One region of the Lysinibacillus sp. A1 genome, then DNA from elsewhere that is predicted to be linked to it. Evidence: riboswitches for the same ligand, from Rfam matches in the RefSeq annotation. Region 1 holds a riboswitch; each other region holds the start of a gene.
The links. A riboswitch is a leader RNA that binds a small molecule or an ion and turns the genes downstream of it on or off. The one in region 1 is predicted to bind S-adenosylmethionine.

Region 1 (7,523 bases):
TAGTAACTCCATTGTTTGATTATCCGCAAAGCCATTAAACGTTAGAGCCACTTTTGGCTTAATAATATCGGCATGGCTGATTGAATCACTCATCGTACCATCCGATTCCTTAATCTCTATAGTAGAATCAATTGGTTGAATCGTTTTTTGAGGAGTGAATTGACATCCTGCTAAGAACATCAGGAGTAGAAGCCCACATATTTTTAGCTGTTTCATGTCCCATGAACTCTCCTTATAACTTGTAATAATTTTTATTCTTAAATAAAAAATGGGTATTACGTGTGTCAAAAATTAATGATGCTTGTTGATCAATTAATGAATAATCAATGTTGGAATGGTTGGTTAAAATCAATACCGCATCTGCATCTTTAATAATTTGCTCTGTTAAAGGAACTGTATGGAATAGGGATTGTTCTACCGGGAATGTTTGAATAAAAGGGTCGATAATTTGTATTGAGCACTGATTATCTAGTAATTGTTGAATGACATGTAGTGCGGGAGATTCGCGTGAATCATTTATTTCCGGCTTATACGTGACACCAATAATAACAATTTTTGCTTGGCGTAGCTCCGTATTTTGAATACGTAAGTACTGCTTCAGTCTCTCTACAACAAAGCTAGGCATCGAATCATTAATTTTATCTGCTGCTTCTATTAATGTTGCTGAGACACCATGCTGTTGACCCGCCCACAATAAATATTTAGGGTCCACAGGGATACAATGTCCACCGACTCCTGGGCCAGGTTTAAATGGCATGAATCCATAAGGCTTTGTTGAGGCGGCATCGATAACTTCCCAAATATCAATATTCATTTTATAGCAAATTTGACTTAGTTCATTGACAAGAGCGATATTGATTTGGCGAAACGTATTTTCCAGCAATTTCTCCATTTCGGCAACTTTCGGACTTGTTACCGTATATACACTAGTATGAATGACTGTTTCATAAAAAACCTTTGAAACTTCCAAGCATGTGGAAGTAACACCGCCAACAACTTTGGGTGTATTAGCAACTGAAAAATTACTATTACCAGGATCCACTCGTTCTGGTGAATAGGCTAAAAATAAATCTTGACCAACCGCAAAGCCATGTTTTTGCAAGATAGGCTGAACAACTTCCTCTGTTGTCCCAGGATAGGTCGTGCTTTCAAGAATGACTAGTGCATTTGCATTAATATGGCACCCTATATCGTGAGCTGCTTCTTCTATATAGGAAATATCAGGAGTACCATCCTCCATTGTAGGGGTTGGCACACAAATGATGACAACATCAACAGAAGCAAGTTTGGAAAAATCATCGGTTGCTTCAAATTGACGTTCCTTCAATAGTAACTGTATATTTTCTTTCGGGATATCAGCTATATAGCTTTCACCGTTTTGCAACAGGGCGATTTTTTCTTGATTTTTATCAAAGCCTAAAACATGAAAACCTTTTTGAACAATTTCAATGGCAAATGGTAGACCTACATAGCCGAGGCCAATTACCCCAATTGTCGCTTTTTTTGTTTGAATTTTATTTAATAAAGCTGAGCTCATTGATTTCGTGTTTATCGTCATAACAATAACTCCTTTGGCTAAACTTTCATGTAATTTTTATCGCCATTTTTTCGTTATCTATTCATCTACTTATATATGCCGAGTATTCTGCAACGTAATAGGCCATTTCTCATTGCCATTTTCACCAAACCCCTTTCATCTCTACATACTTAAGTATGATTTTTTTAGTCAAAATAGATGAATAAAATCTAAATTCACAAAAAAACTTTTCTAACAATTATATAGTACTACTTGCAACTAAACAATTTCTAAATAAATCCTTCATTCACGATAAAACGCCTACTTTATTAGTATTTAGAACAAAAAAGTTCATTATTTATTCAGATATTTAGTAAATATATTCAGAGTCGCTTTATTAGTGTAGATGAAAAAGTTGCTAAGCGACACTGAAGAATGTTAATAAATAAAAAATTAACATTTTTTCCTTTTTTGAACTCTAAAAAATCCCTCTAGAATTGGTTTTCACCGATACTGGAGGGATCATCCTTTGAAACACGGAGAATAGACATTACATGAGCTGTTGTAACTATTTTATATAGCCATTTTTATTTCCTCGGAAATCGACAACTTGTAGATAGTCACTATTCGAAAGCTGTCAAAATTCACTTAAACAGCTTCAAAAGAAAAAGAGTACGTAAGTAATTCACTACTTACGTACTCTTTTATTTAAATTATTGAACAGGTACTACTGCACCTTTCCATTCTTCTAAAATAAAGTCTTGGATTTCTTTAGACGTTAATACTTCTAATAATGTTTTAATTTCTGGTCTTGATTCATCCCCCGCACGTACTGCGATGATGTTTACGTATGGTGACTCTTTATCTTCAAGAGAAATCGCATCTTCGATTGGGTTTAAGCCATTATCAATAGCAAAGTTAGAGTTGATCAGTACTGCGTCCCCTTCGTCGTTTTCGTACATTTGTACAAGCATTTCTGGTGCTGTATTCGCATCGAATTTAAAGTTTTTAGGATTTTCATCTATATCTTTAATTTCTGCTGCTGTTTTATCAATACCCTCTTTTAATTTAATTAAGCCCTTAGCTTCTAATAATGACAGCATACGACCGTGATCTGATACCGAATTAGAAAGTAAGATTGTTGCACCTTCAGGAAGTTCTTCTAAAGATTTATATTTTTTAGAGTAAATACCGATTGGCTCAATATGAACACCACCAGCATTGACGAAGTCATAGCCATTGTCTTTAATTTGTAACTCTAAATACGGAATATGTTGGAAGTAATTTGCATCCAACTCTTTTGATTCTAAATCTTGGTTTGGTAGCACATAGTCTGTATATGTTTCTATTTCAAGGTCAATACCTTTCTCAGCTAAGATCGGTTTTGCTTTATCCAAAATTACGGCATGTGGTGTATTAGAAGCTCCCACTTTTAATGTAACGTTTTCTTTACTATCTGTTTTATCACCAGATGCTGAATTTGCATCCTCTTTTTTATCAGTACCGCAAGCTGCTAAAGCTAGTACAAGTATTGATAAAAATAATCCTGTTAATAACTTTTTCATTTATGACACTCCCTTTATTTTGATGAAAATATGTTAGCGGCAAGAACCGGAATAACCTCAGTTTTATTAACGTTTATCAATTTTTTCTGTAATGAAATCACCAATCCATTGGATAATAAAGACTACTACTAAGATCAAAATAGTTGCCATTAATGTCACATCTTGGCGATTTCGTTGGAACCCGTCTAGGAAGGCTAAGTTTCCAAGACCTCCTGCACCGATTATCCCTGCCATTGCTGTATAACCAACAAGTGCTACAGCCGTAACCGTAATACCAGAAATTAATGCTGGTAATGATTCAGGGATTAGAACTTTCCAGATAATTGTGGAGGTTTTTGCCCCCATTGAACGAGCTGCTTCAATGACACCTTTATCAATCTCACGTAACGCAATTAATACCATACGTGCATAGAATGGAGCCGCACCGATAAATAAAGCAGGTAAAGCAGCATTAGCTCCACGGATTGTACCTAGTAAAAACTTAGTGAATGGAATTAATAAAATAATTAACACGATAAATGGGATAGAGCGGAAAATGTTAACGAGTGACCCTGTTAAAAAGCTAACAATTTTATTAGCCCATAACTGATTGGGACTTGTTAAAAATAGGACGATCCCAATGGCTAACCCTAGAATAAATGTAATAACTGTAGAAATGGCTGTCATATATAATGTTTCATACGTAGCCTGCCACATGCTATCCCAGTCTACATTCGGAAAGAGATTAGTTAGCATCTGCAATCACCTCCGTTTGTACTTCCACTGTATTTAAATAGCTTAGGGCTTCAGTCACATTTGCTTTCGACCCATCAATTTGCACGATGAGCGTACCATATGCTCCATTTTTCGTTTGTGAAATATTCCCGTGTACAATGCTTACTTCCACATCGAATTGCTTTACAAGATGTGAAATAACAGGCTGTTCGGTTTTTTCACCAACAAAAATCAGTTTGACCAGTTGTCCCGTTGGGTAATTTGCTTTGATTTGTTCTACTGTATCTTGTGTTTCCTTTGTATTTGTAATTTGGGCTACAAATTTCTTAGTAATGGCCGCCTGAGGTGCCTGGAAAACCTGCAATACTTCCCCACGCTCTACAATTTCGCCTGCCTCCATCACGGCTACACGATGACAAATCTTGCGAATGACATGCATTTCATGCGTAATGAGGACAATCGTTAACCCTAAACGTTCATTAATATCTACCAGTAAATCAAGAATGGCATCTGTTGTTTCAGGGTCTAGTGCAGATGTTGCCTCATCACATAGTAAAACCTCTGGGTTATTTGCTAATGCACGTGCAATCCCTACACGTTGCTTTTGTCCACCAGACAGTTGCGATGGATATGCTTGATCGCGCCCTTCTAAGCCAACAAGTGCTATCAATTCCTTCACCCGCGCCTCCCGTTGAGCTTTTGATACACCTGCAATTTCTAATGGGAAGGCAATATTTTCTGCAACTGTTCGTGACCAAAGTAGGTTAAAATGTTGAAAAATCATACTAACCTTTTGTCTAGCTGCTCTAAGTTTTTGACCCTTAATCGAAGAAAATTCTTGATTGTTCACCGTTACTGTTCCTGCTGTTGGTTTCTCTAAACCATTAAGTAAACGAATCATCGTACTTTTACCAGCGCCACTATAGCCGATAATGCCAAAAATTTCACCCTTATTAATAGTAAGGTTAACATCTTTGACTGCCGTTAATTCGCCATTTGCTGTTTTGTATTTCTTCGTTATATTTTGAAGCTGTATCATAGCGAATACTCCTTTTCTTATATAAAAAAACCCCTCTACTTATAGACAAGTAGAAGGGGTCACGTATTATACGTTGAACCGTTCTCTCATCTTTCAAAGAAAAATCTTTGGGTGATTTGGCACCTTTTCACTATGTGATGGTTGCCGGGCTTCATAGGGCACTTCCCTCCGCCGCTCTTCATAAGAGTTCGATATATTTAATGTTTTAGTAATATATTTGTTACTTTACCACGCTAATAAAGTTCAGTCAATTGATTTTTTTAACAATTCGTACAAAAATGGTACGGATTGAAAAGCATAAATCTTTTCTGTCACTTTGCCGCCATCACAAACAAGTAAACAAGGAACGCTTTCAATTTGATGTTCAATAGCAATTTGCTCCAAAAAATTAATATTTGCTTTCCCTAATTTTAAGTGAGGTAATAGTTGTTCTACAATTGACATCATTTTCGATGCCACTGCACAAGTACCACACATCGGTGTATATAAATAAAACGCAGCTTTTTCTCCCGACTGTAATGTCGTTTCCCACTGCTCTTTTGACCATTCTTTCATTCATCTCACGCAACCTTACAAAATATATTCATTATGGATTGAAAAATGTGCACGCAGTAAAATTGTCGCTAACACTTTTCGTGGTGTCGTTTCTACTTCCTTATAGGTTGGCATTGTACGTAAATGCTCTGCTTCAGGATAATGTCTGTCCATTAATGCACGTAACTTATCGCCTGAAGTATCGGCATCAAAAAAAGTGAATAGCTCACAGCCCTCATAAGGATCGAGTAGCTCTTCTAATTGATGCACTCCAATTGTTCCATTCGTACATAGTATTGTAACATTCTCGTTCAAAATTGGCTCAATTTGTAGCTTATCTGAGCGTCCTTCTACTATCAAGCATTTCCCATCGAACATTACGCCACCTCCATTTAGACATACCCACTTATACATTATTATATAATAAAAAACGCCGGTGGTTTCCGACGTTTTTTGATTATGGCTTGTCTTATTCTGCAGTCATCTCTTCGTATTGTTCTGCTGTCATAAGTTTATCAACTTCTGATGCATCAGCAGGCTCTACGACGATCATCCATGCTTTTTCATATGGTGATTCATTTACGAATTCTGGGCTATCTTCTAAATCTGCATTTACTTCCACTACAGTACCTGAGATTGGTGCATATAATTCAGAAACAGTTTTTACTGATTCTACGCTACCGAATGGATCATCTGTTTTGATTTCATCGCCAACTTGTGGAAGTTCAACGAAAACGATATCTCCTAATTCAGATTGTGCGAAGTGCGTAATACCAATACGTACTTTTCCATCTTCTACTTTTACCCATTCATGCTCTTCAGAGTAACGTAAGTCTTTCGGTGTGCTCATGCAAAAAACCCCTCCATAATTATGTAATATATTCACTTTCAGTGTGCCATACTTCTCCTATAAAAACAAGGATAAAAACGGTTATAACCAAGCTTGCTCAAAATCGGATTCTTTAAACCCTAAAGTTACTTTTTTTCCATCTGTTACGATGGGACGTTTTATTAACATACCATCCGTAGCAAGTAGCTCAAGCTGTTCTTCCTCAGTCATATCAGCTAGCTTGTCCTTCAAACCAAGGTCACGATACTTCATACCAGAAGTATTAAAAAACTTCTTCAAAGGTAGTTCACTTGCTTGCCATAAAGCTGTTATTTCATCCTTTGTTGGTGGGTGCTCTACGATATGTACCTCTTCATAGGAAACGTCATGATCATTTAACCACTTTTGTGCTTTTTTACATGTTGTACATTTTGGATAATGGAAAAATTGAATCGTCATAAAAATGCTCCTCTGCTGTCTTTTTCTGTAGTATACCATCATAATCATTTAGAATGGTGGAACTTCGCTCATTTTCGTAAGTCTATCCATTGGTTCTGTATTTTTATCCGTTACTTTCCCGAATTTATCTGGAACAAAAAAACTAGCTACCCATTTACGGATAGCTAGCGTTTTTCATACGATTAAACGATATATTTTTCTGCTTCAATTAATTTCACAGATGCTTCACGTTTCTTCGTAATTAGGTTGTATGGATTGTTACGTGTTAATTTACGTAATGCAGATAAAGTCATACGTGCTGCATCACCATCTGCGGATGCAAGAATTGTATCTTTTGCTTCTTTTTCGATTTCAGCAAATGCTTCTTGGCAGAAAATTTGAGTGTATAGCAATTTTTGATGTGCTTTTTCAACGCCATCACGTGCAACCGCTTTTTCTGTACGTAATACAGCTGATTCCATTGCAAATAATTGATTAGCGATATTAGCAATATTTACTAAAACTTCTTGCTCTTGATCTAACTTCGCACCAAAGCGTTGTGCTGCTAAGCCTGCCGCTAATACAGCAATCTTCTTGGCATTTTTCACTAAGTATTTTTCCTGAGCTAGTGGCTCTGTACCGATATCCTCCGGCATTAACATCAAAAGCTCTTGCTGTAGATTTTGCGCAACTTGTAATAATGGCAGCTCACCTTTTAGTGCCTTTTTCATAAATGTACCTGGTACAATCATGCGATTAATTTCATTTGTACCTTCAAAAATTCGATTAATACGAGAATCACGGTAAATACGCTCTACCTCATATTCAGCCATGAAGCCATAACCGCCATGTAACTGTACCGCTTCATCTGCAATATAATCTAATGTT
Region 2 (7,523 bases), on a different contig from region 1:
ATGTGTGATTATTCCACCTAATTGCCATGTCGAAATTCACACTGCAAATGAGCCCCTCTGCTTATACCAATTGACATTTAACACGATTTATCTTAGTAAATCCCATGCCCCTACTAGTCTCTTTACAAGTGTTAGAGAACTACGTCTCCTTCCCTTTTCTCAATGCAATAGACTATTAGAAGCTATTTATCGGTGTCGTCAAGCAAAGGATGAACACACTATTTTTGAGCAGCATGTTCGTTTCCAAGAATTAATGCTATTTATTTTTGAACAAAACCAACCAAAGCCTATACTACAAAATGATCGTCAATCTGTAGAGCAATCCATTCAATATTTGCACAAACACTTTGGTAGGGATTGGACTGTTGAACAATTAGCAGAACTTGCAAATGTTCCAAGATGGAGTTACTCTCGTATTTTTAAAGATATTACGGGGCAGATTCCTCTTCATTATTTAAATAGTATACGTATTGAAAAAGCCAAACAATTATTAATGACAACTAATGATCGTGTATTTGAAATTAGTCAGTCCATTGGTTTTAATAACGAATATTATTTCAACCGTCGTTTTAAAGAGCATGTAGGTATTTCCCCAGGACAATACAGACGAAGTCAAAGTAATAATGTACGTGTATTCGCACCGTTCTTAGAGGACTTTTTTGTAGCTTTAGGTATTACACCCATTGCCCAATTTAGTCATTCCAAGTGGGGGAAACAAGACTATTTAGGTTTGCAGGATGTGCCCGATATCGATGTACAGTACGGAGAAGTGGATCGTCTCTTTCACTATAAACCAACTTTAATTATGTTAGATGCCGGTATAGAACGTTGGGAAGCTTGTCTTCATTTAAATAAGCTAGCCCCAATCTGTCACCTAGACCACCCTGGGGAAGACTGGCAATCGACCCTCTTTAAAATTGCTGACTTAACAGGAAAAACAGCTATGATGCAAGATATTATCTTGGATTACGAGGATAAGGTACAGAAGGCTCGACAAATTCTCGGTAAATCCGTTTACGGGCAAAGTGTGGCATTTCTTCGTATTTCAGCGATTGGCATTACGCTGTATGCCGGCCCTGAATGCGGTTATACAGGGCCAATCCTATACCGTGACTTAGGCTTAACGCCTCACCCATTAGTATGGAAAATACCGCTAAATCAGCGTAAAGCTCATCTGACTTCCGATCAGCTGCTACAGCTAGACGCGGATCTTTTATTCATCACCTTCGACAAGCAGCACTCCATTTATGAGCATGAAGAGCGTACTATTTTAAAATCTTCCATGTGGAAAAACCTAAGTGCAGTTAAGAGCAGCTGTGTTTATGAGGTCGATTTTTTAACTTGGATGAATTATGGAATCCTATCACATAGCAAAAAAATAGATGATGTTTTAAATGTTCTTGGCTAAAGAACAACAAGGAAGCTTGCTATGGCTTCCTCTTTTGTTTGTGTAGCATAGCATGTTGTACACTCCTGTACAGAAACATCTTTATCCAAACACCTAAAAAGATCATGATACATAAGATAAGATATCAGCTTTTGGATAGGAGGAATTGAATTGTATTATAATCCTTATCCGTATTTTGTTCACCCCTACCATTACCCAATACCGTCAACGGCCCATCACCTTGTAGCTAGACCCTTTTCTCAACATTTAGCAATGCCGACCAGTAATAGTCCCTTTCCCTCTATTGATACACAAAAATTAATATCTTCAGCTACGCGGATAAAGGCGATTATGCAACAAGCACAATTACTTACGGATAAAATTGATAGTTCTCAACAATTTGCCCATGATTTAAAAAATGCTGCACAACTTTCAAATAAAACAGAGGTCGAAAAATTGATTACATCCACAGGCATCACTACAAAATTCGAAACCAACTATACACCAGATAATTTTAGAATACAGCTTATGGATAGTGATTGCTGTAGAGTAACGTTAATTTTAAATTGGTAAATAAAAATTTTAACCATGTAATCCTATAAAAGTTGTTAACTATAAAAATATATGCTAAAGTATTTGTACTGTTATTTCTGAAAATTCTTATATTCTATTTCTTATCAAGAGAGACGGAGGGATCGGCCCGATGAAGTCTCAGCAACCAGCTCAATCAGTATGGTGCTAATTCCTTTTGGCAAAATCTAAGCCTGAAAGATGAGAAGACGAACTACCCACGTATGATTTAGGGAGTCCTCTTCTATAGAGGACTCTTTTTTATTTACCATTACTTTTAGAAAGCAGGAAATTAAATGTCTAATGAACTTTTACAAGCATTGCACTTACTAAAATCAAAACAATGGGTCGATTTGACACATACCTTTGGCCCACATTCACCTCATTTTTTCATGTTTGAAGATGCTAAATTTGAAACATTATTCTCGCATGATGACGGTTTTTTCGCACAGCAATTTACATTCCCCGGACAATATGGAACACATATTGACCCACCTATTCACTTTGTAAGAAATACTCGTTTTCTAGATGAACTAGAGCTAAAGGAGCTAGTTCTCCCGCTTATCGTTATTGATAAATCACAAGAGGCTACTAGTAATCATGACTTTACGCTCAGTGTCCAAGATATTCTAGAATTCGAGGCACAACATGGACAAATAGAAGAAGGTACTTTTGTGGCACTGCGAACAGATTGGAGTAAGCGTTGGCCCGATAAAGAAGCCTTCAATAATAAAGATGTGGATGGCCATAATCATCTTCCAGGCTGGGGCTTGGAGGCATTACAATTTTTATTCAAGGAACGTAAAGTAAGTGCAATTGGTCATGAAACTTTTGATACCGATTCTGCTACTGATTTTCGTCAAAGCGGCAAATTGGATGGAGAATATTTTGTCCTTGATCAAGACACCTATCAAATTGAGCTTATGACTAATTTGGACAAGCTTCCTCCAAAAGGGGCTATTATTTTTAATATTGTACCTAAGCCTGAAACAGCATCTGGATTCCCTGTTCGATCATTTGCCATTTTGCCATAACAAAAAGTCGGTACACTCATACCGACTTTTACTTTTGTACGTTTCTTTTTTTCAATAGATAATAAACGATTAACATGACAAGGACAAATAGTAAGATGACATAAATACTATAATGGGATAAATAGTAACCGACGAATCGCCACTTCTCCCCTAATACTTTTCCTAATGTTATAAATGTGAACGTCCAAATAAATGCTCCTGTATAAGCAAAGAATGCGAATTTTTTATAGGGATAATTATTAATAGCCGCAATATAAGCTGTCAGATGGCGTACACCTGGAATAAAATAGCCAACTATTAATAAAAAAGGACCTACTTTCGTAAACATTTTTTTAGTAAAATCAATTTTTTCCTCAGTTATATGAAACTTTGGCCCATATTTCTGCAAGAGCGGTAAGCCAAATCGATGGCCGATATAGTAGCTTAAAGTAATACCTCCCATGGCACCAATCAGGGCGCTTACTAACGCTGGGATATGTTCAAGACTTTCTCGATAAACACTATAGCCTACATAAGTTAAAAATACTTCATCAGGAAGTGGCAACCCAACAATGCCTCCAATTAGGATCACAATGATACCAAAATACCCGTAATGTTCAATTAGAGATTGCACATGTTGCGCCATTTTCCAACCACCTAACACCTTTTCTATACAGTCATAACAGTAAAATTGCTCAAGCAAATATGTCGTTAAATAATGTGAAGCTGACGTAAAGCAAAATCTATGCCACCTTCAATAGATTTCTTTGTAACAAAATCTGCAGCATTTTTTAGAGCTTGGCTCCCATTTCCCATGGCTACCCCGAGACCAACCTGCTCTAGCATATCTATATCATTCTCTCCATCTCCAAAAGCTATTGCATCCTTAAAATTAATTTCAAAATAATCTAGTACAGCCTTTACAGCTATCGACTTGGACACATCCTGCTGTAAGACATTCACAATATAAGGATGCCATCGTTGCCGTAATATATTCGAAAATTGACAAGCTAATCTTTTTTCAGCCTGCTCATCTGCATAAAGACACATAAGAAAAACCTCTTCTTCTATAATGCTGTCATTTCTAACGGGAAAATCACGTAAAGACAATGTCTCTTGCATCGCGCTTAACGCTAACGGATTTTGTATAGCATTCATCGTAAGTTGTTCTGTAAAAAATGTTAAGGAATGCTGTTGTTGCTGTGCAAAAGCTTGAACATTTTGAACAATGCCCTTTTCAATCGGAATTTTATGTATGACAACATCCTTGTGCTTCACATATGCCCCATTTGCCGTAATAAAGGTTTCAATTCCCAAACTTTTCAGCCCTTCACACATGGACAACGGCCTTCCTGTCGCAGCCACTAGATGAATCCCTTTATCCTGTAGTAGATGAATGGCCTGCCTTGTACTTTCTTCCACAGCGCCATTCTCATAATTGATCAGAGTACCGTCCACATCAAAAAATACTATTTTATATGTCATTTCCTCCATCCTCTCACATCAAACTTTTGAACTATACAATTCGAATTGTCTATGAAATAAATTGTATATAATTCGACAAAATTTGCTCGAACTATATAACTTACTTTAAGTACACCGATAAATACTATTACAAGCTTATTTCTAATGATATTTAACTAATAATGTAAGGATTATTTTTAATTTAATAATTCTAAAGGAGTATACCAAAGAACACAGAATTGTTAAAATGATAGATAATGAATTAAATACATTGAACGATTATCGATTGCGTATAAATAGAACAAAAGAAATAATATTCTAGAGCATGCAAAGGAGTTGATTCTTATGGCATTTAACATCTACTACTATGAAAGTAGCGTAGATTGTAAATTTTGCAAAAAGCATTTTACAACGTATAAAGTACGCCCAAATCGATATAAAATTATCGAGGAACAAACAGATTTCATGCCCGTCTATGATGGCCTAAACCCTTTGCTGTATGAAGTTGCTGTGTGCCCACATTGTGGGTTTGCTTTCCATAAATCCATGACGCGGACATACGGACCTTTCATGCAGCTCATAGATGAACTATACATTAAAGAGCTACAGAAACCTATGAATATCTGTCAGGAACGTACAATCGATGATGCCATTATAAGCTTTAAGCTGGCCTACCTAGTATCTCGCGCATCAATGGAAGAATCGCTTTTGATGGCAAATTTCGCATTAAAAATTGCCTGGTTATATCGCTTAAAAAACGACGAGGAATCTGAAAAACGCTACCTTTTTGCTGCTAGAGATTTTTACAGTAAATCATTTGCATCTAACCAGGAAGGTGGAGAGCGAATTCAATTTTTACATGCCGAGCTAAGCCTCCGACTTGGTGATATGACAGAAGCTAAAAAAGGATTTTCTAGATTAATTGCCGATAAGAATGTCTCGCCAAAATATCGAAAGCTAGCACGTAATCGTTGGGAAAATTATAAATATGATGAACAACCTATAACCGTTAAAGAAAGCATGAATTGAGTGACGAGGAGAGGACTAGTTATGTTGCTATTTCAAAAAAAGATAGATGTGAGAGAAGAGGATATTTTTTCAGAACTGCATCATTTTTTATTAAGAAAAAATAATCGTTATTTAACAAACGAAGAGGTTGTGACGTTGACAGGTGTCTCGTCTGAGCTACTGTATAAATGGGTCAAAGCCGGAAAGTTAAAAAATTCGATATTCCCAAATTTAGGCGCCCCTTGTGAAAGATGTGGACAAATTACTCAAGCGAAAATTTGCGTGAGCTGCTCCTCCTCTATTATTGGTACCTTAAATCAAGAGGAAAAGGATCGGGCATGGTTTAAACAAATTCAACGTAACCATGTTAGAGCTAGTACGTATCATTATAAATAGTTGTTGGGCATCTCCATTTAAATGGAGATGCTTTCTTTTTTAACAATCAATCCAAATTTAAACAAAATTTAAACAAACTCCTCCTATGGTTTAAACTTTGCCCCTTATACTTAGGATCAACATAAAGAAAAGGGCTGATTTTCAATGAAACATTATAGAAAACGGAAAGCTTTATTAAGTACAGCACTGACAAGTTTAATCGTATTCAGTGGCATAACTAGTGCTTCAGCGGCTGCCCCTGCGGTAAAAGAGCAGGAAAAATACGGAGTGGTTCAGCAGGCTAGGACTACTACTGAAACATTAGAGGATTGGAAAACATGGGTGAATGATCATGCTTATAGCTTGACTTCCATTCAGCCGGAAACAGCTAGTTCGAAGAAAATCCCTTCTAATAAATTTGAGGACCTAGCAATGCTAAAGCCATTATTACATGATAAACGTATTGTCTTTTTAGGTGAAAGTTCTCATGGGGTCGCACAGTTTAATCTCGCTAAAACTCGTTTAATACAATTTTTACATCAAGAAATGGGTTACAATGTTTTAGCCTTCGAAAGTGGTCTGGGCGATGTCATGAATGCCCAAGGAAAAATTGATAAACAAGCTGCACTACAAACGATGAAGGATGCTATTTTTGGAGTATGGTGGACAAAAGAAACATTGCCTCTTTTTGAATACGCAAAAACAACTCAAGCTACAGAGAAACCTCTTGTTCTAGCAGGCTTTGATATTCAACAGCAAGGGGCATTTACGAATGGGGATTGGTTGCAAAACCCTCAATTGGCTCAGCAATTCAGTGACGCGGAAAAGCAACTCGCAGAATGGAGCTCTAGCAAAGATTTAAAAGGCTACCAGAAAGAAAAAACAGCTATTATTAACGTTTATAAACAAGTAAAAGCACAAGTTCAGACGAAAGAAAAGGAGCTTCAAAAGGCTTATCCGAATGAACTTCAAATAGTAAAGCTGATGGAGCGCACTTTAGCAGACCGTATCCGTTTGGCAGACGAATATGTAGAGCTAACAATTCAATCCACTATTGAGATGGAGCAAAATAAATATGAATCGTTTTTAACAACAATGGAGTGGCGTGATCAGGCGATGATGGAGAACTTACTTTGGCTAGCTGAAGAAGTTTATCCAACAGAAAAGTTTATCGTTTGGGCGCATAATGACCATATTCGTAAGGCTCAATCAGATGTAATGGGCTCCCCATATCCAGTTAAATTAATGGGTGAACGTTTACCAGACATCTACAAAAAATATAGCTATGTATTAGGCCTATATATGACTAGCGGAGAAACTGCCAATAATATGGGTGAGACGATGCCCGTTTTACCACCAATAAAAGGATCTATCGAAGATATTGTATCCTCAGCCAACCAACCTTACACATTCATTGATTTACGTAATCGTCAAAATGAACGTGGTAACTCATGGATGTTTGAACCTCGCCTATCCTATAGCTGGGGAGTAATACAAGAAAGCCTTGTTCCACGCGATCAATATGATGGTATTCTTTTAATTGATAAGGTGAATAAACCAACATATGTAAAATAACCTTTATAATATAGCAAACTAGTATCCTAGTTTGCTATTACTTTTTAAGTATCCATTGATATCGTTTCCCACTCTTCGTTTTGATGACCGATCAACCAGAATAAGGCTCTACGTCTTTCCATAACAATACT
Region 3 (7,523 bases), on a different contig from region 1:
ACTGACGGGGATTCCCAGAGAGTAATCCTAATTTCTCTTTTTTGTCTGCATCTGTTACCCATATAACACTATAGGCTTGCACAAAATGTGACGTGGCAGCCATTTGGGCTGTTGCGATTAATTCTTCAATAATTTCTTTTGAAATCGGGTTTCCATCATAGATTCTTACTGAAGAATGGTTTCGTAATAATTCTTTAACCATTTGTCTACTCTCCTTTGTCACTTATATATCAAGAGCATAGCACGCTTTCCAATCAAAATCGATTAAAGAGGGGTAGATAATTATATTTAAATAGTGTGGGAATGTAGAAATTATCTCGAAAAGTTAAATATTTCATTTGATATAGATTAAATATTCTAAATAGTATAAAATTATATAATCGGCTGTTTATTTGGTTGTGCTACCAAAAATTAGATTATTCTTATGCAGAAGAGGAGTGGGGTTAGCTCTTTTAATTAAGGATAAAGCCTCCTGCATATCTATTTGAAGCGGAGGTAATTTTGATGACAAAGATAATGGAACCAAATACTAGTTGAACAAAAATAAAGTGGGATGGAGGAATAAGGAATGGAAGAAAAGTTAGCGAAAAAGCTTCGTCATGAGCAATTACGGGGCAAGGTTGTAACAGCAGAAGAAGCAGCATCTTGGATTAAGGATGGCATGGTATTAGGGATGAGCGGTTTCACTCGTGCTGGGGATGTAAAAGTTGTACCTCTTGCGCTTGTAGAGAAAGCTAAAAAAGAGAGCTTCCAGGTAGATATATATACAGGAGCATCTCTAGGCCCTGAGGTAGACCAATACCTAGCAGAGGCTGGCGTTATTCGCAAACGAGGACCTTTCCAGGCAGATGCTGGTATTCGTAATAAAATTAATAGTGGTGATATCACATTTGTGGATGCACATTTATCACATAATGCAGAGTTGGTTCGCCAAGGCATTATAGGACCTATTGATTTTGCAATTATTGAAGCGGCTGCTATTACAGAAGATGGCTTATTAATTCCTACAACTTCAGTTGGTAACTCTCCGATTTTTGTGCAAGAGGCAGATCAAATCATCATTGAATTAAACGTAGCACAACTTGATGCATTAGAAGGCGTACATGATATTTTCGTTCCTGCACAACAAGGGAAACGGGACCCAATCCCTTTACAAAATGTGTCTGATCGTCTCGGTACAATCGGTATTCCGTTAGATTTGGATAAAGTAAAAGGTATCGTAGTTTCTGATATTCTAGATGCGCCATCAACGATCGTTCCTGCTGATGAGGAAACAGATATTATGGCTAATCATCTGTTAAACTTCCTGCGTGAAGAGATTAAAGTTGGCCGTTTAACAACAAGCTTGCGTCCAATTCAATCTGGGGTTGGATCAGTGGCGAATGCAGTATTACTTGGTTTTAAAGATTCTGAGTTTGAGAACCTAGAAGTATTCTCAGAAGTACTTCAAGATGCAGTATTTGAATTAATCGATGCAGGAAAAGTGAGTTTTGCTTCTGCTACTTCCATTACCCTCTCTGAACAAGTAGGAAACCGCGTTTATGGGAATTTTGACAAGTATGCGGATAAATTAGTACTGCGTCCACAAGAAATTTCTAACCAACCAGAAATTATTCGTCGACTCGGCTTGATTTCAGTGAATACGGCATTAGAAGTTGATATTTACGGAAATGTTAATTCTACGCATGTTTCTGGCACTAAAATGATGAATGGTATCGGTGGATCGGGTGACTTTGCCCGTAATGCACGCTTAGGTATTTTTGTGACTAAATCCTATGCTAAGGGTGGGAATATTTCTAGCATTGTCCCAATGGTTTCGCATGTGGATCATACAGAGCATGATGTTGATGTTATCGTAACAGAGCAGGGAGTGGCTGATTTACGCGGGCTTGCTCCGAAAGAACGTGTAGGTCTAATTATTGATCATTGTGCACACCCTGATTATCGTGAGCAGCTATGGCAATATTTTAACGACGCTAATGAGGCAACTGGTGGACATCATACGCCGCATGATCTTGAAAAAGCGCTGTCATGGCATGTCAATTACGCAAAAAGTGGAACAATGAAAGACCCAGCTTTATCAAAATAGAATTCTAATAAAAAGGCCTTGAAGGACAGCTGCTCCCTCAAGGCCTTTTGTTGTATAAGTTTATCTATGACATTAGCGTTTATAGTAGGCCAACCCATTTCCAATAAGTTGCAGAGAACAGTAAAATTAGGAGGAAGCCGAGAATCGTTAATGGGATACCTGATTTCAGGAAATCCTTTGTTGTAAATGCTCCTGTACCATAGGCAAGCATATTTTGTGGTGCACTAATTGGTAATAGGAAACCAAAGCTAATAACAAATTGTTGTATGATAACAAAGCCAACCTGATCAACATTTGCTGTTAATGTGGAAGCTAACACGATAAACACTGGTATAAGTGCAGAGGCTAAGCTTGTTGCACTAGCGAAACCTAAATGAATAAGAATATTAAATAATGTTACGATAGCAATCGTAGCAAGAATTGGCATAGTATCTAGACCGAGTGAACCAAAAACTTTATCTGATAACCATGATGCACCTTTTGTATTCAGCAAAATAGTTCCGAGCATAATACCTACTGCAAAGACAATGATTGTTCCCCAAGGGATATGAGGTTCAACTTCCTTCCATGAATAAACGCCTATTTTAGGCATTAGTAGTACAGCAATAGCGATAATTGTAACCGTCGTTGTATCAAATGGATGGAGCTTGCCTTCCGTTGCCCAGAAAAATAGTAAAACTAATGATGTAACGATCAATCGAATCTCAGGTGCTTTTAACGGCCCAAGCTCAGCCAACTGTTTCTTGATGACTTCTTTACCACCATCAATATTGCTCGTCTCAGGCTTAATAAGCGTAATCATAATGAAAAATAAGGCTACTGACATAATAATCGAGAATGGAGCAGCATAAAGTAACCAAGCACCCCATGATATATTCACATTAAATTGCTCTTGGATGAAATTCAAAGCAACCATATTTTGTGCTGCCGCAGTTTTAATACCGATATTCCAAATGGAGACGGCTTGTACAGAAGTAATAACAAGTAAAGCAGCAAGTCGACTATCACGTGGTAAACCGAATGCTGCGACCATGCCAAGAAGAATAGGGACCACTGCGCCAGCACGTGCAGTAGCTGAAGGAACAAAAAATGCAAGGGCAATTGAAACTAATATAGCACCGAAAACAATGGCTTTTGTTTTTGTTCCTACAAGCGAAAGAATCCAAAGAGCAAGTCGTTTATGCAAATTGGTAATTTGCATGGCTGCCGCTAGAAAAAGAGCTGCTGCTACTAGGGCCACGGCAGAGTTACTAAAACCACTTAATGATAGTTTTAAGGCGCTAGCAGTACCTAGTTGTGTTGTTGGATCATCCTTAGATGGTGCAAGTCCTAGTAAAACTGTGACGAGTGCAATAATCATTGCAGAGCTAACAGGATATGAAACAGCCTCTGTTACCCACAGGATAACCGCGAAAGCTAAAATGGCTAAAGCGCGCTGTCCAGCTACAGGTAGATCACCGTTATTAGGTAAAAAAATAATGATAATTAATAAAGCAAAAGCCAACCCAATCCATAAAGGCTTTAAATTACGCTTCGTTGTTGTTTGTTTAGATGAAGACATATTTTCTCATCCCTTCTACGTCTACGTAAAATGACGGTTATTATCCATAACATCGGTCAGTATAATGTTTTTTTAAGATAAGAATTCGTCCGTTTATTGTATAGAATGAAAAGAAGCGGAATATGTCTGTTTTACAGCTTTAATAGTAATTAAAGAGATAATTTGTGGTCATAAAATATACAAATATCTCCTAAAAATATTATTTCTTTTTCTTGAAGGCAGAAGTAACTTTAGGCTCGGTTCCATTGATTAAACGTTGAATATTTTCAATGTGCAAAATAATAGCAATAGCAAAAAGTAGAATGGCAATAATGGTCGGGCCAAGCCCAGGAATCCATAAGTAAGTAGCGGTACAAAAAACGAGGTAAAATTCTAATACCCCAACAATTAAATAGTTCGTTGCAAAAGATAAAATAACAAATAGAATAAGTGCAAATAAACCAATCTTCCAATCAACCGCAAGTAAAATTCCAATGATAGAGGCAGTCCCTTTTCCACCATTGAAGCCCATATAAAAAGGGAAATTATGCCCCAAAATAACCCCTGCAGCTATCAAGTAGGTGAGGAGCCATGTTTGTTCTGCTGTTAAATGTGTTACATCTGTTAAATAAAAATGTGCACCGACAATGGCTACGACGCCTTTGCCAATATCGATAAGAGCTACTAAAACGCCATATTTCCAGCCGAGTGAAAGCGTAGCATTAGAGGCACCAGCATTGCCATGGCCAGCTTTTTTTAAATCAACCCCGGATAAAAATTGTGCCACCTTAGAGCCGTGAATACAGCCAATCAAATAGCCAACAACTAGAAAACAGATCACGGCTTTTACCATAAAAATACTCCTTTCAAATTTTTTTCTAAAATAGTGTATGCGTTCTTACTACGTAAAAGAGCAGACAGAAGTTTCGGAAAAAATAAAATTTAGATGTTGACAGAAAAAAACTCTATGCTTATACTTTGTAACAACGATGGAAATTGAATCTCATACTCTTATCAAGAGCGGCGGAGGGATAGGCCCTATGATGCCCGGCAACCAGTAGGTGATGAACTTACTAAGGTGCTAATTCCTACAGATTCTTACTTGGATCTGGCAGATAAGGGGAGGAAAACTTGCAACCGCAACCCTCTTCTTAGCTGAAGAGGGTTTTTGTTTTCTACAGAAAAATCCTCCTCATCTCCGGTACCATCGTAAAAAAAATAACCAAATGGAGGTACACAATGACAAATTTTAAACCAGAAACACTGCTGTTACATGGCGGTCAAGAGCCAGACCCTGTGACGGGTTCTAGAACTGTTCCTGTTTACCGTTCAACTGCTTTCGTTTTTAAAGACACTGCTCATGCGCAACGTCTTTTTGCCTTAGAGGAAGCGGGGAACATTTACACGCGAATTACGAATCCGACAGTGGATGTTTTTGAAAAGCGTGTGGCTTTATTAGAAGGTGGAACGGCAGCAGTAGCACTTTCATCTGGTGCAGCAGCTATTGCATTTTCTATTTTAAATCTAGCTGGGGCAGGAGATGAAATTGTAGCAGCTAGTTCTTTATATGGTGGTACGTATAATTTATTCGCGAATACATTACCAAACTATGGCATTAAAACGATTTTTGTAGATGAAACAAACCCAGAGAATTTTAAGACTGCCATTACTGATAAAACAAAAGCTGTCTTCGCAGAAGTTTACGGTAATCCAAGCTTAAAGGTTTTAGATATTGAAGCTGTAGCTAAGATTGCACATGACAACAGCTTACCATTAATTATCGACAGTACATTTGCTTCTCCTTATGGGTCTACACCAATTGACTACGGTGCAGATGTGGTAGTTCACTCAGCAACGAAATGGATAGGTGGCCATGGGACAACTCTAGGTGGTGTTGTTGTAGACGCTGGTAAGTTTGATTGGACTAGTGGGCGATTCCCAGGCTTTACAGAGCCGGATGCTTCTTACCATGGTTTACGCTATGGAATCGATACAGCTTCTGCAGCCTTTGCTACAAAGCTGCGTGTACAGTTGTTACGTGATTTTGGACCTACATTAAGTGCAGATGCAGCTTTCAATCTTTTACAAGGTTTAGAGACGCTTCATTTGCGTATCCCTAAACACAATGAAAATGCTTTAGCTGTGGCAGAATATTTACGTAACCACCCATCTGTGGAGTATGTAAATTATAATGGCCTAGAAGATTTTCCAACACATGAGTTGGCGAAAAAGTATTTAAAAAATGGCTTCGGTTCAGTGCTTACATTTGGCATTAAAGGTGGACGTGAAGCAGGACGAAAGCTTATTGATCATGTAAAGCTGTTTTCACATGTAGCAAATGTAGGGGATGCCAAGTCGCTAATTATCCATCCAGCATCTACTACACACCAACAATTATCAGCAGATGAACTAATTCAAGCTGGCGTAACCGAATCGCTCATTCGCTTATCAATCGGTTTAGAGGCAGTGGAGGACATCATTGCAGATTTAGAGCAGGCTATTACTCAGGCAACAGCAACAACTGAGCAAACAGTAGAAGCTTAATATAGAATGACAGGCGAATGTTGTAGCGTTTACGTATTTTCTCATTCGAATAGCCTCATTTGGTATACGTCAAACGTTGCTACATTAACCAATTACCTCATCCGGTAATTATCAGAACCTTTTTAAAAACAATACCGAGTAATTTTATATGTATTATTGACTTTGTTAAAACCTTGTTATATACTTGGAATTAAGTTAAATGTACGGAAAAACCTCGTTGAAAAGGTAAATGTTTTCATAAGTGATCCCCCCACTTTTGAATAGATAGGAGAGTAGTTACATAGCCAGTGGCTACTCTTCAAAAAAACTGATGATAAAGGAGTGTTTAAAATGGGTAATCTCTATAGTGCGCAAAACATTGCATCTTATCTAATTTATGAACTAAATGAAGGTCATGTATTTGTTAACAATCAATCCATTCAACACATCCTTACATTAGTGGAATGTAAATGGCAGCAAATTTTCGGTCATTCAGCGTATCAAGAACAGGTTTGCACAGATGATATTGGCTATACGATTAAGGAAGTTTATGAGGCATATGAGAAGTATGGTGTGAGCCACATCCAGCTTCCAGCAACAGAATTTTATTTGAAGTATGGTACATTTCAATTAGTGGAACGTACGTATGCAATACCAAATTTTACAGAAGAAGAAATTAGTATTGTTCAACAAGCTTTAACACAATATCGTTTTCAATTGCTTTCAAAAGCGAGCTAAATAATCCCTCATATATTTAGGCTCATTCTCTGCTGCTACAGGGAATGAGCCTTTTTTATAGTAGTTTAATTATTTAGCTGGTTTATGGGTGTCTGAACATACATATATATAATAGAAGAAAGACATCATAATTTGAGAGTAAAGAGTCAATATTTGTTCAAATCTTATGGATAAACTAAAAAAACGTATAGTAAAAGGAATGAAACCGATTTCTTTTGCACGTCTAGGGAAAACAAATGTCCTTCCTAGAAAGATTTTTCTTGTGTAAAGTATATATATGCGTTACAATTTTCTTTAAGTTAAATTTCGAATTATTTGAATTTGTATATGTTCTAACATGTACTGAATATCAAAATTTATCCAAAATTAAGGGTTGGCTAAGGCCTGCGGTTGGTGTCAAATGATTTGGCACAACCCCACGGAGAGTTTGGCTTGATGAAACTGCGGAATGTAAGTTGGAGGGAATAATAAGAATGGCAACTATAAAGGCAGCGATTTTAGGATTTGGAACGGTAGGTCAAGGAATCTATCATATATTAAATGAAAAGCGGGAAGATCTTAAAAATAAATTAGGCATTGAATTGGAAGTAGCTAAAATTTTAGTAACAGATGCTAGCCGAGAACGTGTACCAG
Region 4 (7,523 bases), on a different contig from region 1:
TAGAAGTGTCTACTCTCGCTGAAAACCAAGCACTGGATGGACGTGAATGTTTAAAGAAACAATCACTAAATATGCATAATATTATTCAGTCTCTTCATGATATAGAAGAAAATATTGAACAATTATCTGATATGTCGAAGGAAATGGAAACAATTATGAGTGTCGTAACCAATATTGCCAATCAGACCAATTTGTTGGCCTTAAATGCCGCTATTGAAGCGGCCCGTGCCGGAGAAGCAGGGAAGGGATTTAGTGTAGTAGCTGATGAAGTACGTAAATTATCCATTCAAACAAAGGAATCTGTCACCGCTGTTGCATTATTGTTGCAAAAAACGAGTGAACGCACCGGGAAATTAGAGCAATCTCTCATTCATATCCAAGAAGAAGTGGCATCTGGTGAGGATAATATGTTACACACGGAAGGTCAATTTACAAATATAGTAGGGGCAATGACAGAAGCAAAAGATCAAAATGATTGCATGGCGACGAAAATACAAGCAATCGCAGGTATATTAAGTGGGCTGGGTAGTTCTTTTACTGAAGTAACGAACTCAGCAGAAAAATTAGCTAGCTTTGCCCAAAATTTAAAAAGCTAGATCACTAGTAACCATATTAAACACTATAGTACTCATTATAATGTGTGTTTAGTAAGCATAATTTTTGGAGCTAGAGCTATCTCATAGTTGAGGTAGCTCTATTTTTGCTAAATTTGTAAAGGGTTTAACGTAATTTTCAATGAAAATAAGTTTATACTGTAGACAGAACTAAAAATAGGGGCGGTTTACTATGAAAACAGTTGTTGTATTAGGTGGCGGCATTACTGGTTTATGCACAATGCATTATCTACAACGCCAAGTGAAGGAAAAAAAATTAGATGTTCAGCTAGTGCTCGTAGAAAAAAATACATATTTAGGTGGCAAACTATATTCAGCCTATGAACAAGGTTTTATTATGGAAACTGGTGCTGACTCTATCGTAGCTCGCCATAAAGGTGTAATGGAGCTAGTGCAGGAGCTAGACTTTGAAGATCATCTCGTTTACAACGAAACAGGTGTATCCTATATTTATACAAATAACGAGTTGCACGCCATTCCAGCGGATTCTACTTTCGGTATACCTATGAGTGTGGCATCACTTGAGGAAAGCACTCTTATCTCAGATCTGGCCAAACAAGAAGCTTTAAAAGATTTAACTTTACCCAATGCAGGTTTTACAAAAGAAAGCTCGATAGGGGAATTTTTAACTTATTATCTTGGCGAAGAGCTTGTGGAAAATCAAATTGCACCTGTTTTAGCAGGTGTCTATTCTGGTGATTTACACCAACTTTCTATTGCTTCTACTTTACCGTATTTAATTGACTATAAAAATGACTATGGAAGTATCATAAAAGGTTTTGATGCGAATCGTGAGCAATTTGTTAAAGCTGCTAATAAAAAATTTATTTCATTTCAAAATGGGTTATCCTCTTTAATTGAGCGATTAGAACAGACATTAACAGAGGTAGATATCATTAAAGGGGTAGCCACAAATCATGTCCAAAAAATGGGGAACCAATATTCGATTACATTAGCAAATGGTCAAAACATTGAGGCAGAATATGTTGTTCTAGCGCTACCGAATGAAGCGGTTCAAAGTATATTACAGGATGACTCCTTAACACATTATTTTGATCAGTTTACTACAGCATCAGCCATTACTATTTATCTAGGCTTTGATGTGTCTGATGCAAACTTACCAGCGGATGGAACAGGCTATATTGTATCCCATAATTCTGATGTCACTTGTAATGCAGCGACTTGGACGAGTCGCAAGTGGAAGCATACATCGAAAAACAATCAACTACTTGTTCGCCTATTCTATAAGAGTATTAATCCGGCGTATGAGCAGTTACGTAAAATGACTGACGACGAATTGGCAGCCATCGCTTTAGAAGATGTTCGGAAAAGCCTAGGAATAGATGAAAAGCCAACCGTTGTGAATGTCACAAAGTGGATTGATCAAATGCCTAAATATGACTTAGCTCACCGGGAAGCGCTGCAAGGCTTACTATTAGAGCTGAATGAAAACTATCCAAATTTATCGATTGCGGGTTGCTCTTATTTTGGAGTAGGTATTGGTGCTTGCATTCAAAATGGGAAAAAAATTGGTGAAGAGCTTGCAGAAGAACTATCCAATTTCTAAGTTTTTAAACGAAAAATTTCTTTGTTATGTGAAATAGTCTTGACTCATTCGTCTGTAAACGATATGATTCTTTTAATTATTTAAAAAATTCATACTTAATAATTCTTATCAAGAGAAGCAGAGGGACTGGCCCATTGAAGCTTCAGCAACCAACTTTTTGTCAGGTGCTAAATCCAGAAGACCGTTGAGTCGAAGATGAGAAGGAACAATAATGATGAGTCGTTAAAGCCTTCTTTTTATATAAAAGAAGGCTTTTTATTATACAGAAATAGAGGAAGAGAGGCTAGTTTTATGGGATTGCTTGAAAGGTTACAAACGCATGTATTGACGGCAGACGGTGCAATAGGCACAGTGTTGTATGGCTATGGATTGGAGTATTGTCATGAGGAAATGAATGTTCAGAGACCTGAATTAATTGAAAAGATTCATAGAGAATATATCGCAGCGGGTGCTGATATTATTCAAACGAATACGTACGGTGCCAATGCCATTAAATTAGCTCGCTATGGATTAGAATCAAGTGTTCAACAATTTAATGAAGCAGCTATTACTATTGCTAAGCGAGCAGCAGCGGATGGCGGTCAATTTGTTTTAGGAACGATTGGTGGTATTCGTGGCATTCGTAAAAGCGATGCAACATTAGATGACATATTAGCGACCGTTGATGAGCAGGCAAGTGTGTTACTTGCAGGAAATCCTGATGGTCTTTTACTCGAAACTTATTATGATTTTGAAGAATTAACAGCGACATTAAACATGCTACGCGCCAAAACTAATATACCGATAATTGCTCAAGTATCTATGCATGAGCCTGGTGTTTTACAAAATGGTATGTCTTTAAATAATGCGCTACATGAATTAGAGACTCTTGGTGCAGATATTGTTGGTGTCAATTGCCGTCTTGGTCCATATCATACGATTCAAGCGTTTGAGGGAGTAGAACTTCCGGAAAAGGCATTTATGTCAGCCTATCCAAATGCTTCGCTATTAGATTTAGAGGACGGGCGTGTTGTTTATGAGTCGGAGGCTGATTATTTTGGTCGCGCTGCTGTTGAGCTGCGTGATCAGGGTGTTCGTTTAATTGGGGGCTGTTGTGGTACGACACCAAAGCATATTGCAGCCGCAAAGAAGTATTTAGAAGAGCTATCACCAGTTAGTGAAAAGCATGCGAAGCCTGCAAAGATTGAGATTGTTCGTGATGCTGAGCCAGCTAAATTTGAACCACTTCATGAAAAGGTAAAGCGTGAACGCTCGGTCATTGTAGAGTTGGATACACCTAGACACTTAGAAATAGATGGGTTTCTTGAAGGGGCCAAGCAACTATATGAGGCAGGTGCCGATGTAGTTATGATGGCAGACAATTCATTGGCATCCCCACGTATTAGTAATATTGCAATGGGGGCGTTATTGAAAAGCTCTAATGGCGTACGCCCCCTTACACATATTACCTGTCGAGATCGTAATTTAATTGGTCTGCAATCACATTTAATGGGGTTAAATGCCTTAGGAATTCATGATGTGCTAGCTGTTACAGGTGACCCAACCAAGGTTGGAGATTTTCCTGGTGCCACTAGCGTCTATGATGTCTCCTCGATGGAGCTGATCCAATTAATTAAACAATTAAATGAAGGGGTTTCTTTCTCAGGGAAACCATTACGGAAAAAGGCTAACTTCTCTGTGGCTGCTGCATTTAACCCAAATGTTCGTGTATTAGATCGTGCTGTGGCACGCTTAGAAAAAAAGATGGAGCATGGGGCAGACTATTTCATTTCACAGCCTGTTTATACAAAGGAAAAAATTATAGAAATATATGAAGCAACGAAGCATTTACAAGCACCGATTTATATTGGCATTATGCCCGTTACGAGTTATAAAAGTGCAGAGTTTTTACATCATGAGGTGCCAGGCATAAAATTATCTGAAGATGCTTTATCAAGGATGAAAGCATGTGGTGAAGATAAGGAACGCGCCACACTTGAGGGGATTGCAATTGCCAAGGAATTAGTAGAGGTGGCTGCGCAATATTTCAATGGCATTTACCTTATTACACCATTTTTACGCTACGATGTGACATTAGAATTAATGAAATATATAGAGCAATTGGATGAACAGAAAAAAGGGGTAAGTATAAATGGCTAAGCACTTGATTGAAGAACAACTTGATAAACGAATATTAATTCTCGATGGCGCAATGGGAACCATGCTGCAAAATGAAAACTTATCAGCCGATGATTTTGGTGGGGAGGACCTAGATGGCTGTAATGAAAATCTAGTGCTTACTAGACCTGATGTCATCGAGAAAATTCATCATAAGTACTTAGAGGCAGGGGCAGATATTATTTGTACAAATACATTTGGGGGAACACCTCTTGTATTAAATGAATATAATCTAGGTGCAAAAGCGGAAGAAATTAATAAACGTGCAGTCGAAATTGCTCGTCAAGCAGTTGACAATTACACGACTTCCGATTGGCCCCGCTTTGTTGCAGGCGCAATGGGCCCTACAACGAAGACGTTGTCAGTAACAGGCGGTATTACATTTGATGAATTAGAAGAAAATTTCTTTGTGCAGGCAAAGGCATTGATTGAAGCTGGGGCAGATGTGCTATTGCTAGAGACAAGTCAGGATATGTTAAATGTGAAAGCAGGTACCCTTGGGGTAACTCGTGCTTTCGAGGTAACCGGTAAAGAATTACCTGTGATGATTTCTGGAACAATTGAGCCTATGGGGACTACTCTTGCAGGGCAAACCATTGATGCCTTTTATATTTCCATCGAGCATATTCAACCATTATCGGTAGGCTTAAACTGTGCGACGGGACCTGAATTTATGACGGATCATATTCGCTCATTAGCAGAGCTGTCAACGGGGTATATTAGCTGTTATCCGAATGCAGGCTTACCTGATGAAGAAGGATGTTATCATGAGTCTCCAGAATCTTTATCGCAAAAATTAAAAGGATTTGCAGAAAAGGGTTGGCTCAATATTGTAGGTGGATGCTGTGGTACAACTCCAGCACATATTGCGGCTATACGTGAAATTTTAAAAGATGAAAAGCCTCGTCAGCTACCAGAAAAAACGCATGGTCACGCAGTATCAGGTATCGAGCCACTTTTATACGATGATTCTATGCGTCCGTTATTTATTGGGGAAAGAACAAATGTTATTGGTTCTCGTAAATTCAAAAACCTAATTATTGATGGTAAATTTGAGGAAGCAGCTGAGATTGCAAGGGCGCAAGTGAAAAATGGCGCACATGTCATAGATATTTGCTTGGCGAACCCAGATCGTGATGAATTAGCAGATATCCGTGGCTTTATGCAGGAGGTTGTGAAAAAAGTTAAGGTTCCACTTGTTATTGATTCCACAGACGAAAAGGTTATTGAAGAGGCCCTCAAGTTTTCGCAAGGGAAGGCCATCATTAACTCTATAAACCTAGAAGATGGCGAAGAACGGTTTGATGCCGTATTGCCATTAGTGAAAAAGTACGGTGCCTCGTTAGTTGTGGGAACAATCGATGAAACAGGGATGGCAGTCGATCGTCATCGGAAGCTTGAAATTGCTGAACGTTCCTATCAATTACTAACAGAAAAATGGGGAATGCAACCTGAAGATATCATTTTTGACCCATTAATGTTCCCAGTAGGAACGGGAGATGAGCAATATATTGGCTCAGCACTTGAAACAATTGAAGGAATTCGTCTCATTAAAGAAAAAATGCCCCGTACATTAACGGTGCTTGGAGTTAGTAATATTTCGTTTGGCTTACCACCGGTTGGACGCGAGGTTCTCAATGCTGTATATCTTTATCATTGTACACAGGCTGGTTTAGATTATGCCATCGTCAATACTGAAAAGCTAGAACGGTATGCATCGATTCCAGAAGCGGAAATTAAACTAGCCAATGACTTGTTATTTAATACTAATGATGAAACATTAGCAGTATTTACTGATTTTTATCGTGATAAAAAGAAAGAAAAAACTGAAGCAGATATTCCAAAAACTGTAGAAGGTCGCTTAGCCTACTATATATTGGAGGGGACCAAAGAAGGACTTATTGCTGATTTAGAGGCTGCCCGAGAACTATTTGAGTCACCTCTTGATATTATAAATGGACCTTTAATGAATGGGATGGCTGAGGTTGGTCGTTTATTTAATGATAACCAATTGATCGTAGCAGAGGTTTTACAATCTGCTGGAGTGATGAAGGCTGCTGTTGCTCATTTAGAGCAATATATGGAGAAGAACGAGGAGAGTGCAGGCAAGGGGAAAATGGTGCTTGCTACTGTAAAAGGTGATGTGCACGATATTGGAAAAAACCTTGTTGATATTATTTTAAGTAACAATGGCTATAAGGTTGTAGACTTAGGTATTAAGGTGACGCCTGCTCAATTAATAGAAGCTATTCGCAAGGAAAAGCCAGATTTCATTGGGTTATCAGGTCTATTAGTTAAATCAGCACAGCAAATGGTCACTACTGCCCAAGATTTCAAAGAGGCAGGAATTGATGTACCAATTTTAGTAGGTGGAGCTGCGCTTTCCCGACGTTTTACAGAAACAAAAATTGCTGATGAATATGGTGGTCCTGTTATATACGCAAAGGATGCGATGCAGGGATTAGAGCAGGCCAATTTATTAATGGGTGAGGGGACACGTGAAAATTTCTTAGCAGAAATAGCGGAATCTCGCCAAAAACGTTTAGAGGCAGATGAAAAACGAGCAGCTCGTCCTGTCAAAGTGATTACAATAAAACCTGCTCGTACAGTAAAGGAAGCACCCGTATTTTTACCGGCTGATTTGCGTCGTCATGTAAAGAAAGAATATGCTGTTTCACATTTATATCCATATGTGAATATGCGGACATTGCTTGGGCACCATCTGGGGTTAAAAGGGCAAGTTCAACCATTACTAGATGCTGGCGATCCAAGAGCAACTGAGCTTAAAGATTTAGTGGATGATTATTTAAAAAGTGATCTATTAAAGCCTTCAGGTTTATATCAATTCTTCCCTGCCCAAGCAGATGGAGATGATGTAATTATTTATGATCCAGCAGATAACAAAACAGAAATTGAACGTTTTACTTTCCCGCGTCAGCAGGTCGAACCTTTTTTATGCCTGGCTGATTTCTTAAGAACGGTAGAAAGTGGAGAAATGGATTATGTTGCACTTATGGTAGTGACAGCAGGGCAAGGAGTTATGGCAAAAGCTCGGCAACTAAAAGAAGATGGTAAATTCCTTGAAAGTCATGCCTTACAGTCGACGGCATTAGAATTAGCAGAGGGCTTTGCCGAACGTATGCATCAAGAAATTCGCGATCAATGGGGTTTCCCAGACGTGACAG

Region 2: it holds a riboswitch for S-adenosylmethionine, as region 1 does, so the genes downstream of both, PI85_RS02265 (cyclase family protein) here and PI85_RS14165 (methionine ABC transporter ATP-binding protein) in region 1, are expected to answer to the same signal.
Region 3: it holds a riboswitch for S-adenosylmethionine, as region 1 does, so the genes downstream of both, PI85_RS05460 (O-acetylhomoserine aminocarboxypropyltransferase/cysteine synthase family protein) here and PI85_RS14165 (methionine ABC transporter ATP-binding protein) in region 1, are expected to answer to the same signal.
Region 4: it holds a riboswitch for S-adenosylmethionine, as region 1 does, so the genes downstream of both, PI85_RS20410 (bifunctional homocysteine S-methyltransferase/methylenetetrahydrofolate reductase) here and PI85_RS14165 (methionine ABC transporter ATP-binding protein) in region 1, are expected to answer to the same signal.

The regions. Positions count from the first base shown of each region.
Region 1 covers NZ_JSZM01000015.1:145,746-153,268, reverse strand. The annotation lists gene PI85_RS14185 (polysaccharide deacetylase family protein) at 1-216, opposite strand, end outside; gene PI85_RS14180 (nucleotide sugar dehydrogenase) at 233-1,558, opposite strand; gene PI85_RS14175 (MetQ/NlpA family ABC transporter substrate-binding protein) at 2,230-3,081, opposite strand; gene PI85_RS14170 (methionine ABC transporter permease) at 3,148-3,816, opposite strand; gene PI85_RS14165 (methionine ABC transporter ATP-binding protein) at 3,806-4,834, opposite strand; SAM riboswitch class I at 4,918-5,021, opposite strand; gene PI85_RS14160 (thioredoxin family protein) at 5,078-5,389, opposite strand; gene PI85_RS14155 (TOPRIM domain-containing protein) at 5,405-5,746, opposite strand; gene gcvH (glycine cleavage system protein GcvH) at 5,838-6,218, opposite strand; gene PI85_RS14145 (arsenate reductase family protein) at 6,300-6,656, opposite strand; gene PI85_RS14140 (acyl-CoA dehydrogenase family protein) at 6,839-7,523, opposite strand, start outside.
Region 2 covers NZ_JSZM01000004.1:56,737-64,259, reverse strand. The annotation lists gene PI85_RS02275 (helix-turn-helix domain-containing protein) at 1-1,408, shown strand, start outside; gene PI85_RS02270 (hypothetical protein) at 1,559-1,960, shown strand; SAM riboswitch class I at 2,059-2,165, shown strand; gene PI85_RS02265 (cyclase family protein) at 2,254-2,991, shown strand; gene PI85_RS02260 (DedA family protein) at 3,020-3,616, opposite strand; gene PI85_RS02255 (Cof-type HAD-IIB family hydrolase) at 3,682-4,455, opposite strand; gene PI85_RS02250 (DUF2225 domain-containing protein) at 4,780-5,463, shown strand; gene PI85_RS02245 (hypothetical protein) at 5,485-5,838, shown strand; gene PI85_RS02240 (erythromycin esterase family protein) at 5,983-7,392, shown strand; gene PI85_RS02235 (DUF4272 domain-containing protein) at 7,437-7,523, opposite strand, start outside.
Region 3 covers NZ_JSZM01000008.1:57,858-65,380, reverse strand. The annotation lists gene chrR (class II chromate reductase ChrR) at 1-202, opposite strand, end outside; gene PI85_RS05475 (succinate CoA transferase) at 569-2,089, shown strand; gene PI85_RS05470 (DASS family sodium-coupled anion symporter) at 2,169-3,650, opposite strand; gene PI85_RS05465 (glycerol-3-phosphate acyltransferase) at 3,850-4,482, opposite strand; SAM riboswitch class I at 4,638-4,751, shown strand; gene PI85_RS05460 (O-acetylhomoserine aminocarboxypropyltransferase/cysteine synthase family protein) at 4,869-6,173, shown strand; gene PI85_RS05455 (hypothetical protein) at 6,504-6,890, shown strand; gene PI85_RS05450 (homoserine dehydrogenase) at 7,364-7,523, shown strand, end outside.
Region 4 covers NZ_JSZM01000032.1:75,640-83,162, forward strand. The annotation lists gene PI85_RS20400 (globin-coupled sensor protein) at 1-596, shown strand, start outside; gene hemG (protoporphyrinogen oxidase) at 787-2,181, shown strand; SAM riboswitch class I at 2,284-2,383, shown strand; gene PI85_RS20410 (bifunctional homocysteine S-methyltransferase/methylenetetrahydrofolate reductase) at 2,473-4,320, shown strand; gene metH (methionine synthase) at 4,313-7,523, shown strand, end outside.